2 regions of the Nocardioides sp. NPDC057772 genome follow, and region 2 is predicted to be linked to the other one. Evidence: riboswitches for the same ligand, from Rfam matches in the RefSeq annotation. Region 2 holds a riboswitch; the other holds the start of a gene.
The links. Region 2 has a riboswitch for S-adenosylmethionine ahead of thrC (threonine synthase). Riboswitches for the same ligand answer to the same signal wherever they lie in the genome.

Region 1 (7,285 bases), on a different contig from region 2:
ACCCGGCGAGACGTCAGCCCAGTCGATGTTGTCCTCCGGCGGGGAGGCGAAGACCAGCGTCAGCCGGGTCGCGTCGACGCCGAACTCCTCCAGCACGTCCGACAGGTTGACGCCGTTGCCCAGGGACTTCGACATCTTCTTACCGCCGTTGATGACCTTGCCCTGGGACAGGTAGGCCGAGAACGGCTCGTCCCAGTCGATCAGGCCGATGTCGCGCAGCGCCTTGGTGAAGAAGCGTGCGTACAGCAGGTGCAGCACCGCGTGCTCGTCGCCACCCAGGTAGAAGTCGACCGGACCCCACTCGCGCGCCGCCTCGGAGGAGAACGCCTGGGTCTCGTCGGTCGGCGACAGGTAGCGCAGGAAGTACCACGACGAGTCCACGAAGGTGTCCATCGTGTCCGAGTCACGCGTGGCCGGACCGCCACACGTCGGGCACGACACGTTGACCCACTCCGAGGCGGCCGCCAGCGGCGAGACGCCCTTCGGCTTCAGGTCGGCGCCCTTCAGCTCCGGCAGCTGCACCGGCAGCTCGGCCTCGGGCACCGGCACCTCGCCGTCGACCGGGCAGTGGATGATCGGGATCGGCGCGCCCCAGTAGCGCTGCCGCGACAGCAGCCAGTCGCGCAGCCGGTAGTTGATCGTGCCCTTGCCGTGGCCCTCGGCCTCCAGCTTCTCGATGATCTTGTGGATGCCGCTCGCCTTGTCGGCGACGCCCTCCAGCTCGGGAGAGTTCACGTACGCACCGTCACCGGCGGTCGCGACGTACGTCTCCTCGGGGTTGTCCGCACCGGGCACGTCCACGACGCGGCGCACCGGCAGCGAGAAGGCCTTGGCGAAGTCCAGGTCGCGCTGGTCGTGGGCCGGGACGGCCATGACCGCGCCGGTGCCGTAGTCGGCCAGGACGTAGTCGGCGGCCCACACCGGGATCTGCTCGCCGGTGACCGGGTTGGTCGCGGTCACGCCCAGGTCGACACCGGTCTTGGGGCGGTCGGTCGCCAGCCGGTCGATGTCGGAGGCCTTGCGTACGTCCTCCAGGTAGCTCTCCAGCGCGGCCGCCCGGTCCGGCGCCACGATCTCGGCGGCCAGGTCGGCGTCGGCGGCGACGACCATGAAGGTCGCGCCGTACAGCGTGTCGGGGCGGGTCGTGAAGACGGTGACCTTCTTCGTCCCACCGTCGGACAGCGTGATGTCGAAATCGACGTGAGCGCCCTCGGACCGGCCGATCCAGTTGCGCTGCATGTTGACGACCTTGCCGATCCAGGTGTCCTGCAGCTGGTCCAGGCCGCTGTACAGCTCCTCGGCATAAGCGGTCGTGCGGAAGTACCACTGCGTCAGGTCACGCTTGGTGACCGTCGCGCCGCAGCGCTCGCACTCGCCGTTGACGACCTGCTCGTTGGCCAGCACGGTCTGGTCGTTGGGGCACCAGTTGACCGGGGACTTCTTGCGGTAGGCCAGGCCGGCCTCGTACAGCTTCAAGAAGATCCACTGCGTCCACTTGTAGTACTCCGGGTCGGAGGTGTGCAGCCGGCGCGACCAGTCGAAGGAGATGCCATAGCGCTTGAACGACTCCGCCTGGGTCTCGATGTTGGCGTAGGTCCAACCGGCGGGGTTCTCGTTGCGCTTGATCGCGGCGTTCTCGGCGGGCAGGCCGAAGGAGTCCCAGCCGATCGGGTTCAGGACGTCGAAGCCCTTCAGCCACCAGTAGCGCGCCAGCACGTCGTGCAGCGCGGTGACCTCGGCGTGGCCCATGTGCAGGTCACCGGACGGGTAGGGGAACATCGTGAGCGCGTAGCGCTTCTCGGCCCCCTCGCGCTGGCCCGCCTTGAACGGCTCCAGCTTCTCCCAGATCGGGCGCCACTTGTCCTGCAGCTCCACGACGTCGTACGTCGCCTGCTCGGCCTGCTCCTGCGTCATTGGTCTTTCGTCCTTGTCGAGTGTCGTGCGTCAAGACTGCTTCTGGAACAAAGAAACCCCTCACATGGAGGGGTAGGCCGCGTGACCGGGGTGTGTCCCTCAGGGTCAGCGCGGCTGCCTAAGAAGCAGGACAGACATCTGCATGTGCCCAGGGTAGCCGACCCTGGCCGCCACCGTCATTCGCAGCCCCGCCATACTCCGGCCGAAGATGGCGGTGACAGGGTCGAAGGCCTCTAGAAAGGCACTTTCGATAGGTCATGAGTTCTGCCCTGCGGATCGACCGACAGAAAATACGGTCAGAGGGGCCTTCACCTATTGCGACGGCCAGTTCGAGCGTGCCAAACTGGCGACGCTCCGCTGCTCGTGATGTCGGTCGTGAATGAGGACCCCCCCATCTCATCCAAGGAACGCTCCGAGCAGCGGAGTCCAAATCTTTTGGGCCCGGCGACGAAGTCGTCGGGCCTCACAACGTATTGGGGCGAGCCCCACGCCTACGGCACCCGAGCAACCCACTCCCGTGTCCCGTGCTTGCTCTCGACCAGCGCTGCCGCCTCGTCGATCGTCGGCTGATCGAGCCCGACGTACGCAGCCCCGAAGCTCTGCTCGAACTCGGCCAGCAGGGCACCGATGACCTTGTCCCGGGACAGCCCGGTCTGGGAGCGGATCGGGTCGACGCGCTTGGCCGCGCTCCTGGTGCCCTTGTCGGACATCTTCTCCCGGCCGATCCGGAGCACCTCGAGCATCTTGTCGGCATCGATGTCGTAGGCCATGGTGACGTGGTGCAGGACGCCGCCCGGGATCCGCTTCTGCGCGGCGCCGGCGATCTTGCCGACCGGCGAGGCGATGTCGTTCAGCCCGGCGTACGCGGCCTCGATGCCGACGCTGCGCAGACCACGCAGGACCCACTCGTCGAGGAACGCGTAGGACTCCTGGAAGGACATGCCGGCCACGAGCGTGTCGGGCACGGCGAGGCTGTAGGTGATCGTGTTGCCCGGCTCGATGAACATGGCGCCGCCACCGGAGATGCGGCGCACGACCTCGATCCCGTGGCGCTCGGCAGCGGCCGAGTCGACCTCGTTGGAGAGCGACTGGTAGCTGCCGATCACGACCGCACTGCTGGCCCAGTCCCAGAACCTCAGGTTGGGGGCGCGACGGCCCTCGGCGACCTGCCGCACGATGACCTCGTCGAGGGCCATCTGCATCGTCGGGGACAGCGGCCCGGTCTCGACGATCTCCAGGTCGAGGTCGTCCCACGTCGTGGCGCGACCGAGCGCCCGCAGCACCGTCAGGGCGATGTCGCGGGTGCCGAAGCCGACCAGCTCCGCGTCACGCGCGGCGGCGTCCAGGGAGGCGGTCAGCTGGTCGAGGGACGCGTCGGCCGGCTGCCCCTCCAGCGCCGCGGTCAGCCAGCCCAGCGCTTCGTCGGGTTCCAGGAAGAAGTCGCCCGAGAGGACGACATCGATGATCGTGTCTGCAGAGACCGTCGCGTCGACGACGACCAGCTTGCCGCCGCGTACCTTCCGCTCGCCATGCACTCGTTCACTCACAGTTCCTCAACACCGTGAGCGCCTGGATTCATCCCCGCACTACACCGCCGCGCCGCACGATCCGGCGGTGTCGGCCAGGCGGGTGAGACCGACCGGCCCGACCAGGGGACGCGGGTCGTCGGCGAGCGTCCAGGCGCCGTCGACCAAGAGGTAGTCGCCCCGGACATCCCCCTCGAGAAGAGCACGTACGCCGGCCACCAGCCGGTCCACGTCGCCGACCGAGGTCCCGATGCCGATGCTGGCGCGGACCGCGCCGCCGGTGAGCCCGAGGCGCTTGAGCAGCGGCTGGGCGCAGAAGCGGCCGTCGCGTACGCCCAGGCCGTGCTCGGCGGAGAGGTACGCCGCCACCCGACCGGGCTCGATGCCGTCGACGGTGAACGTGACGACCCCGACCGGCTCGTCGGAGTCCGGCCACAGGCGCAGGAGCTCGACACCCTCCAGCGCGGACAGGCCGACCACGAGGCGCCCCCTCAGTGACGCCTCGTGGCGGTCCAGCTCGACAGCCGAGAGGCCACCGAGAGCCGTACACGCCGCGGCCAGCGCGGCGGCACCGATGACGTTGGGCGAGCCGCCCTCGTGGCGCGCGGGCGCGGGCTGCCACGTGGTCTCGACAAGCTCGACCTCCGAGCCGTGGGTGACGTCGTCGACCGCCCCTCCCCCGGCGAGGTAGGGGGTGCCGACGTCGAGCCAGTCGCGGCGCCCGACGAGGGCACCGGCGCCGTAGGGCGCGTAGAGCTTGTGGCCGGAGAAGGCGACGTAGTCGGCGCCGGTCGCGGCCAGCGAGAAGTGGCGGTGGGCGATCAGCTGGGCGCCGTCGACGAGGACCCGGGCACCGTGGGCGTGGGCCAGGGTGACGATCTCCGCGACCGGCAGTGCCTCACCGGTGACGTTGGAGGCACCGGTGACGGCCACCAGCGCGTAGTCGCCTCGGGCCAGCTCGCCGGCGAGCGCGTCGATGGTGCCGGCGAGGGTGTCCCGGCCGGTGACGGCGGTGACCCCCGCCGCGACCCGGTGCCACGGGAGCAGGTTGGCGTGGTGCTCGATGTCGAGGACGAGCACCCGCCCGGGTACGCAGCCGGCCAGCAGGTTCACCGCGTCGGTGGTGTTGCGGGTGATGACGGTGACGTCGTCCTCACGGGCCCCGACATAGGCACCGATCGTCGCGCGCGACTCCTCGTAGAGGGCGGTCGAGACCTGGGACAGGTAGCCGGCACCACGGTGCACCGAGGCGTACCACGGCAGGACCTCGGCCACCCGGTCGGCGACGCTCTGCAGCGCCGGGGCGGACGCGGCGACGTCGAGGTTGGCGTACGCCACGGTCGTGCCGTCCAGCAGCGGAACCTGGGTGTTCGAGCCGACGAGCGGAAGCAGGGACATGGGGCACCCTTCGGGGATCATGGCTCCGCCGGTGGCGCTCGACGCCGTCCGGTGAAGCACGCGCTTGCCCGCGCCACCGCGGCGAGGGCCTGGTCGTCACCCGGAGCACCCCACCGCGTGGGAGGGTTGCCCGCCAGCAAGCCGGGGCTTCGCGCTGACAGTCGTGACCAACGCCCGCGATCGTGCCGGAGATCCTGGGCGCCCGCAAAGCCGGCGTCTCGATCAATGGGCACGAATCTCGCAGTTCGGACGAACGATCAGTCGCCCCCGCGCCCAGGACGGCCGCGGTCGCCCCACCCGTCGCCCCAGCCGTCGCCGTTCCCCTCGTCGCCGTCGCACGCGCCGAAGAACTCCGCGATCGGGTCGCACTCCTCGCCGTCACCCTCCGGCGGCTCCGGCGGCGCCGGAGGCGCGATCAGCTGCTCCTCGTGGCCGGACTCGGGGTCGGGACCGTCGACGTAGACCGGCTCGGGGAAGCTCTCGACCTCCTTGCCCTCCATCGCCTTCGCCATGATCGCCGCCCACGTCTCGGTGGGATAGTCGGCGCCGAAGTAGGACGGCATCCAGCCACCGTCGAGCCTCCCCTCGCCGTTGCCGCGCGAGTAGCGCACGGCGGTGGCGATCTGCGGCGTGAACCCGACGAACCAGGACGAGCAGACGTATTGCTCGTTGGTGCACGTGCCGGTGCCGGTCTTGCCGGCGACCGGCCGGCCGATGCGCTGCGCCTTCTGCCCCGAGCCGCTCTGCACCACGCCCTGCATCGCGTACGTCACGTCGGCGGCGATGTCCTCGGGGATCGCGTGGCGGGCGTTCTTCCGGCCGTTCCAGCTGTAGAGGACGTTGCCGGCGCGGTCGCGGACCTTCTTCACCACGTGCACGTCGTGGCGGTAGCCGCCGTTGGCGATCGTGGCGTAGGCGTTGGCCATGTTGATCGGGCTGACGTTGGCGCCACCCAGCGCGATCCGGTCGTCCTGGTCGGTGAGGTAGCCGGACGTGCTCGGGATGCCGGGGTACTTCGGGTCGGCCTTCTCCGGGGTCAGTCCCGCGTCGAGCGCGGTCTGGTAGATCGCCTTGCGGCCCTCCTCGGCCCCGCCCATCGACTCGGTCATGTCGATGTAGGCCGTGTTCACCGACTGCTCCAGCGCCTTGAGCATGGTGATGTGCTGGCCGTAGTCCATGCCGTCGGCGATACCGGCCTGCTCGCCCTCGTTGACGACCTGCGACCCGGTATAGGTCGTGAACGGCGAGTCACCCGCCCACGTCGACTCGAGCGAGTAGCCCTTCGCGATCGCCGCGGCCGTGGCGAAGACCTTCATCGTCGACCCGGCGTGGCCACCGGTCGCGGCCCAGTTGTGCTGGCTGTCGAGATAGTCCTGGCCGCCGTAGAAGCCGAGCAGCGCGCCGGACGCGACGTCGACGGATGCGGTCGCCACGTGCAGGGCGTTCTTCTGCTCGGGGTCGTTCTCGACGTACGCCTTGCGGTTCTTGGGCTTGACCGTCTTGGCGGCGGTCGCCGACGCCTTCATCACCTTCGGAGAGAGCGTCGCGGTGATCCGCAGGCCGCCGCTGTCGATCTTCTCCTCGGTGAACAGCGGCTTGCCGTCGGCGCCCTCGAGGCCGAGCAGCTCGGCCTTGATCATGGTGAGCGCGTGGCCGCGCTGCCCGCCGAGGCGGCTCGACACGGTCTTCGCGGGGAACTTCGGCAGCGCGTCCTTCACCTTGTCGGCCTCGGCCTGCTTCAGGTAGCCGAGGTCGACCATCCCGGAGAGGACGTACTGGTAGCGGCCGAGCAGCTTCTCCTCGCCGCGGAAGGTGCTGCTGGCCGGGTCGAAGCCGGCCGGGTTGTTGAGGATCGCCGCCAGCGCCGCGGTCTCTTGCAGCGACAGATCCTTGGCGGACTTCGCGAAGTAGGCCTTCGCGGCCGCCTCGATGCCGTAGGCGCCGCGGTTGAAGTAGATCGTGTTGAGGTAGTCGGTGAGGATCTGGTCCTTGCTCTTCTGCCTGGTCAGCTTCAGGGCGATGACCGCTTCCTTCAGCTTGCGCGAGTAGGACCGCTCGGAGCTGAGGTAGTAGTTCTTGACGTACTGCTGGGTGATCGTGGACGCGCCGCCGGCGGTGCCCTCGGTGGTGTTGGAGAAGGCCGCGCGCACGATGCCCTTCACGTCGACGCCACTGTTCTCGTAGAACGTACGGTCCTCGGCGGCGACCACGGCGTGCTTGACCATCTCCGGGATCTCGTCGGCCTCCAGCTTGATCCGGTTCTGGTCGCCCTCCTGGTAGCGGCCGAGCTCGGTCTTGCCGTTGCTGTAGTAGACGAACGACGTCTCGACCTCGAACTCGGCGTTGGGGTCCGGCACGGTGATCCGGTTGTACGCCACGATCGCCGTCATCGAGCCGATCAGAGCGATCGCCAGGAAGCCGACCAGGGCCACCTTCGCGGTGAGCTT
Region 2 (7,285 bases):
CTACTTCCCGCAGGGCATGAAGCGCGAGGGTCAGCAGCTGGCCGAGGACCTCGGCATCAAACGCACCCATCTGTCGGTGGAGGGGTCGATGAAGGGCGACCGGCTGACGGTCGTGCTGACCGGCACCCTCTGAGGGGTTCCGGCCGTTCCTGGCGGTGTGTGATCTGCCGCACGGCCCCGCAATCCCGGTCGGCTCGAAGGTCGTTGCCGTGTCACAGTTGAGGCATGGCCGAACTCCAGCCGGATGACACTGCCGGTGAGCAGAAGTACGCCGCGGTCGTGGCAGCTGCCGCCGAGACCCTGGTCGGTCTCGACTTCGACGGGACGCTCTCGCCGATCGTCGAGGACCCGGCCGCTGCCCGGATCCACCCGGACGCCGCCGAGGCGCTGATCGCGCTCGCTTCTCGGGTGAAGGCCCTGGCCATCGTCACCGGGCGCCCCGCGGGGCAGGTCGTCGAGCTCGGCGGGTTGTCCGCGATCGCCGATGCCCTCGCGGAGATGGGGAAGGAGATCTACGTCTTCGGGCAGTACGGCAACGAGCGCTGGAGCGGCTCGGACCGGGTGGTCGCCGGCCCCCCACCGCCTGAGGGGCTGGGTGCCTTCGAGGCGGCGCTGCCGGCGGTGCTCGCCGAGCACGGAGCGCAGGACGCCTATATCGAGGAGAAGGGCCTCGCCGTCGGGGTCCACACCCGCCGGTTCCCCGACCCCGACGGAGTCGCCGCGCGTCTGCTGCCCCCGCTGACGTCGCTGGCGGCCGTGCACGGGCTGATGATCGAGCCCGGCAAGCAGGTCATCGAGGTGCGCGCCCCGGGCATGCACAAGGGGCACGCGATCTCCACCCTGGTCGACGAGGTCGCACCCGGCGCGATCCTCTTCGGCGGTGACGACCTGGGGGACATCGAGGCGTTCGAGGCGGTCAAGGCGTGGGGCAAGACCACCGGGTCGCCGACGCTGCTCGTCTACTCCCACGCCGGCCCCGACCGTGGTCCGCTCGCCGGGTTGGCCGACCTCGAGGTGGCTGGGCCGGAGGGTGTGCTGGGGTTGTTGCGGCGGCTGGCTGACGACGCGGCGGCGGTGTAACACGTCGTTCGCTGGACTATCCGGTCGTTCTGAACGACCGGATAGTCGGTGTAACAGCGTGTTACAGCTCGCGCCGTCCGCTGACAGCGAACACAATAACCGGAGGGAACATCCGGTTGCTCCCGGAAGTTGAGTCAGTATCACTCAACTTTTCTAGGAGGGTCCGCATGGACAAGCTTCCTGTGCTGTTCGTCTCGGACGCCGTGGTCCTGCCGGGGATGGTCGTGCCGATCGAGCTCGACGAGGCCTCGCAGGCGGCGATCGACGCCGCCCGGGCCGGCTCGGACAGCCGGCTGCTGGTCGCGCCGCGGCTGGGGGACCGGTATGCGACGTACGGCGCCGTGGCCACGATCGAGCGGGTCGGCCGCTTCCGCGGCGGCGAGCCCGCGGCGGTGCTGCGGGCCGTCGGGCGGGCGAAGATCGGCTCGGGCGTGACCGGGCCGGGGGCCGCTCTCTGGGTCGAGGTCGAGCCCGCGACCGAGACGGCGACGGAGCACGCGAAGGAGCTGGCCGAGGAGTACAAGCGGCTGGTCGTCGCGGTGCTGCAGCGTCGCGAGGCCTGGCCGGTCATCGACCAGGTCAACCGGCTGACCGATCCGTCCGAGATCGCCGACACCGCCGGTTACGCGCCCTACCTCGACGACGAGGCCAAGCGTGAGCTGCTGGAGACGCCGGACGTCGCCGAGCGGCTCGAGAAGGTCATCGCCTGGGCCAAGGACCACATCGCCGAGTCCGAGGTCAGCGACAAGATCGCCGAGGACGTACGCGAGGGCATGGAGAAGACGCAGCGGGAGTTCCTCCTGCGCCAGCAGCTCGCCGCTATCCGCAAGGAGCTCGGCGAGGGCGAGCCCGAGGGGTCCGACGACTACCGGGTCCGGGTCGAGGCCGCTGATCTCCCCGAGGCCGTACGCGAGGCCGCGCTGCGCGAGGTCGACAAGCTCGAGCGTGGTTCCGAGCAGAACCCCGAGACCGCCTGGATCCGCACCTGGCTCGACACCGTGCTGGAGCTGCCCTGGGGTGTGGTCACGGAGGACTCGACCGACGTGACCGCCGCGCGCGAGGTCCTCGACGCCGACCACCACGGCCTCGAGGAGGTCAAGGACCGGATCGTCGAGTACCTGGCCGTCAGGGCCCGGCGCGCCGAACGCGGGCTGCAGGTGATCGGCGGACGTGGCTCGGGCGCCGTGGTGCTGCTCGCCGGTCCGCCAGGGGTCGGCAAGACCTCGCTCGGTGAGTCGGTCGCGCGCTCGCTCGGACGCAAGTTCGTCCGGGTGGCGCTGGGTGGTGTGCGTGACGAGGCCGAGATCCGCGGCCACCGGCGCACCTACGTCGGCGCGCTTCCGGGCCGGATCGTGCGGGCCATCAAGGAGGCCGGCTCGATGAACCCGGTCGTGCTCCTCGACGAGGTCGACAAGGTCGGCTCCGACTACCGGGGCGACCCGGCGGCGGCGTTGCTCGAGGTCCTCGACCCCGCGCAGAACCACACCTTCCGCGACCACTACCTCGAGCTCGACCTGGACCTCTCCGACGTGCTCTTCATCGCCACGGCCAACGTCGTGGAGCAGATCCCGAGCGCGCTGCTGGACCGGATGGAGCTGGTCACGATCGACGGCTACACCGAGGACGACAAGGTCGCCATCGCCCGCGACTTCCTGCTGCCCCGGCAGCTCGAGCGCGCCGCGGTGACGCCTGCGGAGGTCACGGTCGCCGACGACGCCCTGCGTGAGCTGGCCGCCAACTACACCCGCGAGGCGGGCGTACGCCAGCTCGAGCGGCTCATCGCCAAGGCGTTGCGCAAGGCGGCGACGAAGCTGGCCACCGGCACGGAGCACGTCGAGGTCGACCTGGACAACCTCAAGGACCTCGTCGGGCGGCCTCGGTTCACGCCGGAGTCGGCGGAGCGTACGTCGGTCCCGGGTGTCGCGACCGGGCTGGCCGTCACGGGACTCGGCGGTGACGTGCTCTTCATCGAGGCGTCGGCGTCCGACGGGCAGACCGGGCTGAACATCACCGGTCAGCTCGGCGACGTGATGAAGGAGTCCGCGCAGATCGCGCTCTCCTTCGTCCGGTCGCACGCTGCCGAGCTGGGCGTCGACCCGGCCGTGCTCGATCGCTCGTTGCACGTCCACGTGCCGGCGGGTGCGGTCCCGAAGGACGGCCCGAGCGCCGGCATCACCATGGTCACCGCGCTCACCTCGCTCGCGACCGGTCGCCCGGTGCGCAGCGAGGTCGGCATGACCGGCGAGGTCTCCCTCTCCGGCCGGGTGCTGCCCATCGGTGGCCTCAAGCAGAAGCTGCTCGCTGCCCAGCGGGCAGGCCTGACCGAGGTCTTCGTGCCCCAGCGCAACGAACCCGACCTGGACGAGGTGCCGGACGACGTGAAGCAGGCGCTGACGATCAACCTGGTGAGCGATGTCAGGGATGTCGTACGCGGCGCCCTGGCGCCCGCCGAGGGCGCGGAGGTTCCGGGTGCCGTGCAGGCCGCTTGAGGTGTAACACGCCGTTCGTAGAACTATCCGGTCGTCCAGAACGACCGGATAGTTCGTGTAACAGCGTGTTACACCCCGGCGTTGTCCGAATCGCGGACGAGCGTTCCATTCCGTGGGACTCGCGTATGCATGCGGCGGACACGACCACGTAAGGTCATTACTGCTCATCGAGAGGGACTGAGGGAACGGCCCAGTGAAGTCCCGGCAACCGACCGCGAGCCTCCTCCCAAGCCTGGGCGGGTAGCGGAGCAGGTGCTAATTCCGGCCCGGCGCGAGAGACGTGATCGGGGAAGATGAGGAGGAGGTTTCTCATGAGCGCTGCGACCACGGAGACGAAGGCCCTGCGCGAGGGCGCGTTCGGCAACGCTTCGGCACTGTCGTGCCGCGAGTGCGGCAACCAGATCGCCCTCGGTCCGCACTACGCCTGTCCGGAGTGTTTCGGGCCACTGGAGGTGGCCTATGACTTCCCGGCCGTGACCCGCGAGGAGATCGAGGCCGGACCCCGCAACATCTGGCGCTACAAGGCGCTGCTGCCGGTGCCCGCCGATATCGAGCAGAGCCCCAACACCGAGCCCGGCTTCACCCGCCTCCTGGACGCGAAGAACCTCGCCAAGGAGCTCGGCATCGACAAGATCTGGGTGAAGGACGACTCGACCAACCCGACCAACTCCTTCAAGGACCGCGTCGTCGCGTGCGCTCTGAGCGCCGCCCGCGAGCTCGACGCCAAGGTCTTCGCCTGCCCCTCGACCGGCAACCTGGCGAACGCGGTGGCTGCCGCCGGTGCCCGCGCCGGGATCCCCACCGCCGTCTTCATCCCGAGCAACCTCGAGCAGCCCAAGCAGGTCAACTCGGCCGTCTTCACCGACAACCTGATCGCCGTAGACGGCAACTACGACGACGTCAACAAGCTCGCCCAGGAGATCGCCGCGGAGGAGGACGGCTGGGCGTTCGTGAACGTCAACGTACGTCCCTTCTACGCCGAGGGCTCCAAGACGCTCGGCTTCGAGATCGCCGAGCAGCTCGGCTGGCGTCTTCCCGACCAGATCGTCATCCCGGTCGCCTCCGGATCGCAGCTGACCAAGGTCGACAAGGCCTTCAAGGAGCTGATCAAGCTCGGTCTGGTCGAGGAGAAGCCCTACCGGATCTTCGGTGCCCAGGCCACCGGCTGCAACCCGGTCGCGACCGCCTTCAAGGCCGGCGTCGACGCGATCCGCCCGGTCAAGCCCGACACCATCGCCAAGTCGCTGGCGATCGGCAACCCGGCCGACGGTATCTACGTCCTCGACGCCACCCGCTCCTCCGGTGGCGCCGTCGAGGAGGTCACCGACGACGAGATCCGCGCCGCGATCGTGCTCCTGGCTCGCACCGAGGGCATCTTCACCGAGACCGCCGGCGGCACGACCCTCGCGGTCACCAAGAAGCTCGTCGAGACCGGCGCGCTCGATCCGAGCCTGGAGACGGTGATCATCAACACCGGCCACGGTCTCAAGACCCTCGACGCGATCAGCGGCATCGTCGGCCCCCGCGCCACCATCGCCCCCAACTACGACTCCTTCGAGGAGGCCGGGCTCTCCCAGGCGTAGGGCCGTGGATGTTCGTCTAGGTATGTAGCCGAACCGTCGCTTCCCGTGCGGAAATCCGCGAGGGAAGCGACGGTTCCTCTGCATACCTAGACGAACCAACCGCCCGTTCACCCTCGTGCGCTACACATGAGGAATGTGAGCAGCACGAAGACGAGTGAAGAGGCCAGGTGGCTCGGTATGGTCGCCGCCACCGCCGGAGTCGCCGGCGCGATCGGCGTGGTGGGGGCGGCGGCCGGCGCCGGGTTCGTGACGTTGCTGAAGAGACAGGCGGCGCACGCGCGCGACGTGATCGGGAAGCCTCTCGGCGAGGAGGCGATCGACGCCGACAAGGTCTATAAGAAGACCTTTGGAGGTACGCCGGTCGAGCTCCTGATCCTCGGCGACTCGATCGCGGCCGGGCTGGGCGCGGAGACAAGGAGCGGAACCCTCGGCGCACGGCTGGCCAAGGGCACGGCCAAGGCGCTGCAGCGACCGGTGCGGCTGCGTACGGCTGCGGTGGTCGGAGCCGAGACCTCGATGGTCCCGGCCCAGCTCGAGTCGCTGCCGGCGAGCTACCGGCCCGACGTCGCGGTCGTGATCGTGGGTGGCAACGACGTCACCCACCGGGTGCCGCAGAAGGACTCGACCCGGGTGCTGGGTGAGGTCATCGACGCCCTGCGCGAGCGCGGCGCAGGAGTGGTCGTCGGCACCTGCCCGGACGTCGGCGCCGTACGGCCGCTGCCGCAGCCGCTGCGATCGCTCGGACGCAGGATCGCCAAGCAGTTGGCCGACGGCCAGCGGGAGATCGCGCTGGCCAAGGGTGCCCACGTCGTCTCGCTCTCCGACGTCGTCGGCCCGTTCTTCATCACCAACCCCGACGAGATGTTCGCCATCGACCATTTCCACCCCAGTGCGATGGGCTACAAGCGCACCGCCAAGGCGATGCTGCCCTCTGTGCTGGCCGCCCTCGGACAGGTGCAGCAGGTCCCATTCGGCCACCACCTGCCCGAGCTCCCGCCCGAGGCGGAAAAGCCGCCAACCCCCGGCGACCCGGACAACTCCGACCGGCAGCCCTGAACGCCGACCCGGCGCTTCAGTCCCGGAAAACAGCGCCGAGTCGGCGCAAATGTCCCAAGCAGCTGGGACAAACGCGCCGACTCGGCGTGTGGCGGCGGGGCAGACGCGCCGACTCGGTTACTCGGCGTCCGCCTCGTCCGTACGCTTGCCGCCGGTGCTGAGCAGGTCGGCGGTGAGGCCGGCGGCGGCGCGGTAGTCGACCGTCCCTGCCGGCGTACGCGGCACCGACTCGACGAGCAGGACCAGCTTGGGCTCGTGAGAATCCCCGAGCACCGACCGGGCGTGCTTGCGCAGGTCGGCGGCGGCGGTCTCGGAGCCCGGGGTCAGCTGCACCAGCGCCGCGACCTGCTGGCCCCAGCGCGGGTGGGGCATGCCGAAGACGGCGGCGTCGACGACGTCGTCGTGGGCGAGGAGCACGCCCTCGATCGTCTCGGGGTGGATCTCGAGATCACCGGTCCGCACCAGGGTCGCGGCCCGGCCGAGCAGCGTGATCGAGCCGTCCTCCTCGCGCCGGGCGAGGTCGCCGGGGAAGGTCCAGCGCCGGTTGTCGATCAGCTTGATCGCCGTGGCCGAGCGGGCGTTGTCCTTGTAGTAGCCGAGCGCGGCCGGGCCGGAGCGGGCCAGCAGGCCTTCGACGCCGGGAGCCGCCGGGGTGAGGTCGGGATTGAAGACCTCCACCTCCGGGCCCACCATGAACCGCGCCTCGCCGGGCACGAGCGCCGAGCCGTCGTCGGCGCGCGAGCCGGTGACACCGGTCTCCAGGGTGCCGTAGGAGTCGACGATGACCCGGCGTGCGAACGCGTTGCGAAGCACGGAGAGGACGCCGTCGGACAGCGGAGCCGCCGTGTTGGAGACGCCGGCGAGCGAGTGCAGCGGCCAGCGCTTCTTCCCGACCAGCCGTGCCGCGGCCACCGGGCGCGCCTGCGCGTCGCCGAGGAGGGTGATCGCGGTGGCGCCGGACTGCTCGGCGAGGTCGAGGAAGGCCTCTGCCGAGAACGACTCAGACGTGTAGAGCACTGCGGTGCCGCCGGCGACCAGCGCCCGCAGGAGCAGCAGCTGGCTCTGACCGTGCAGCAG

Region 1: linked by a shared signal. The riboswitch ahead of ACFVJS_RS10315 (aminotransferase class V-fold PLP-dependent enzyme) and the one ahead of thrC (threonine synthase) in region 2 are both predicted to bind S-adenosylmethionine.

Annotation. Positions count from the first base shown of each region.
Region 1 is NZ_JBHVKN010000043.1:23,254-30,538, forward strand. It holds gene leuS (leucine--tRNA ligase) at 1-1,914, opposite strand, end outside; gene ACFVJS_RS10310 (lipoate--protein ligase family protein) at 2,406-3,461, opposite strand; gene ACFVJS_RS10315 (aminotransferase class V-fold PLP-dependent enzyme) at 3,501-4,838, opposite strand; SAM riboswitch class IV at 4,894-5,007, opposite strand; partial or broken gene ACFVJS_RS10320 (transglycosylase domain-containing protein) at 5,096-7,285, opposite strand, start outside.
Region 2 is NZ_JBHVKN010000003.1:75,577-82,861, forward strand. It holds gene ACFVJS_RS01390 (LytR C-terminal domain-containing protein) at 1-133, shown strand, start outside; gene otsB (trehalose-phosphatase) at 226-1,080, shown strand; gene lon (endopeptidase La) at 1,248-3,569, shown strand; SAM riboswitch class I at 3,731-3,869, shown strand; gene thrC (threonine synthase) at 3,881-5,152, shown strand; gene ACFVJS_RS01410 (SGNH/GDSL hydrolase family protein) at 5,279-6,208, shown strand; gene ACFVJS_RS01415 (AMP-binding protein) at 6,326-7,285, opposite strand, start outside.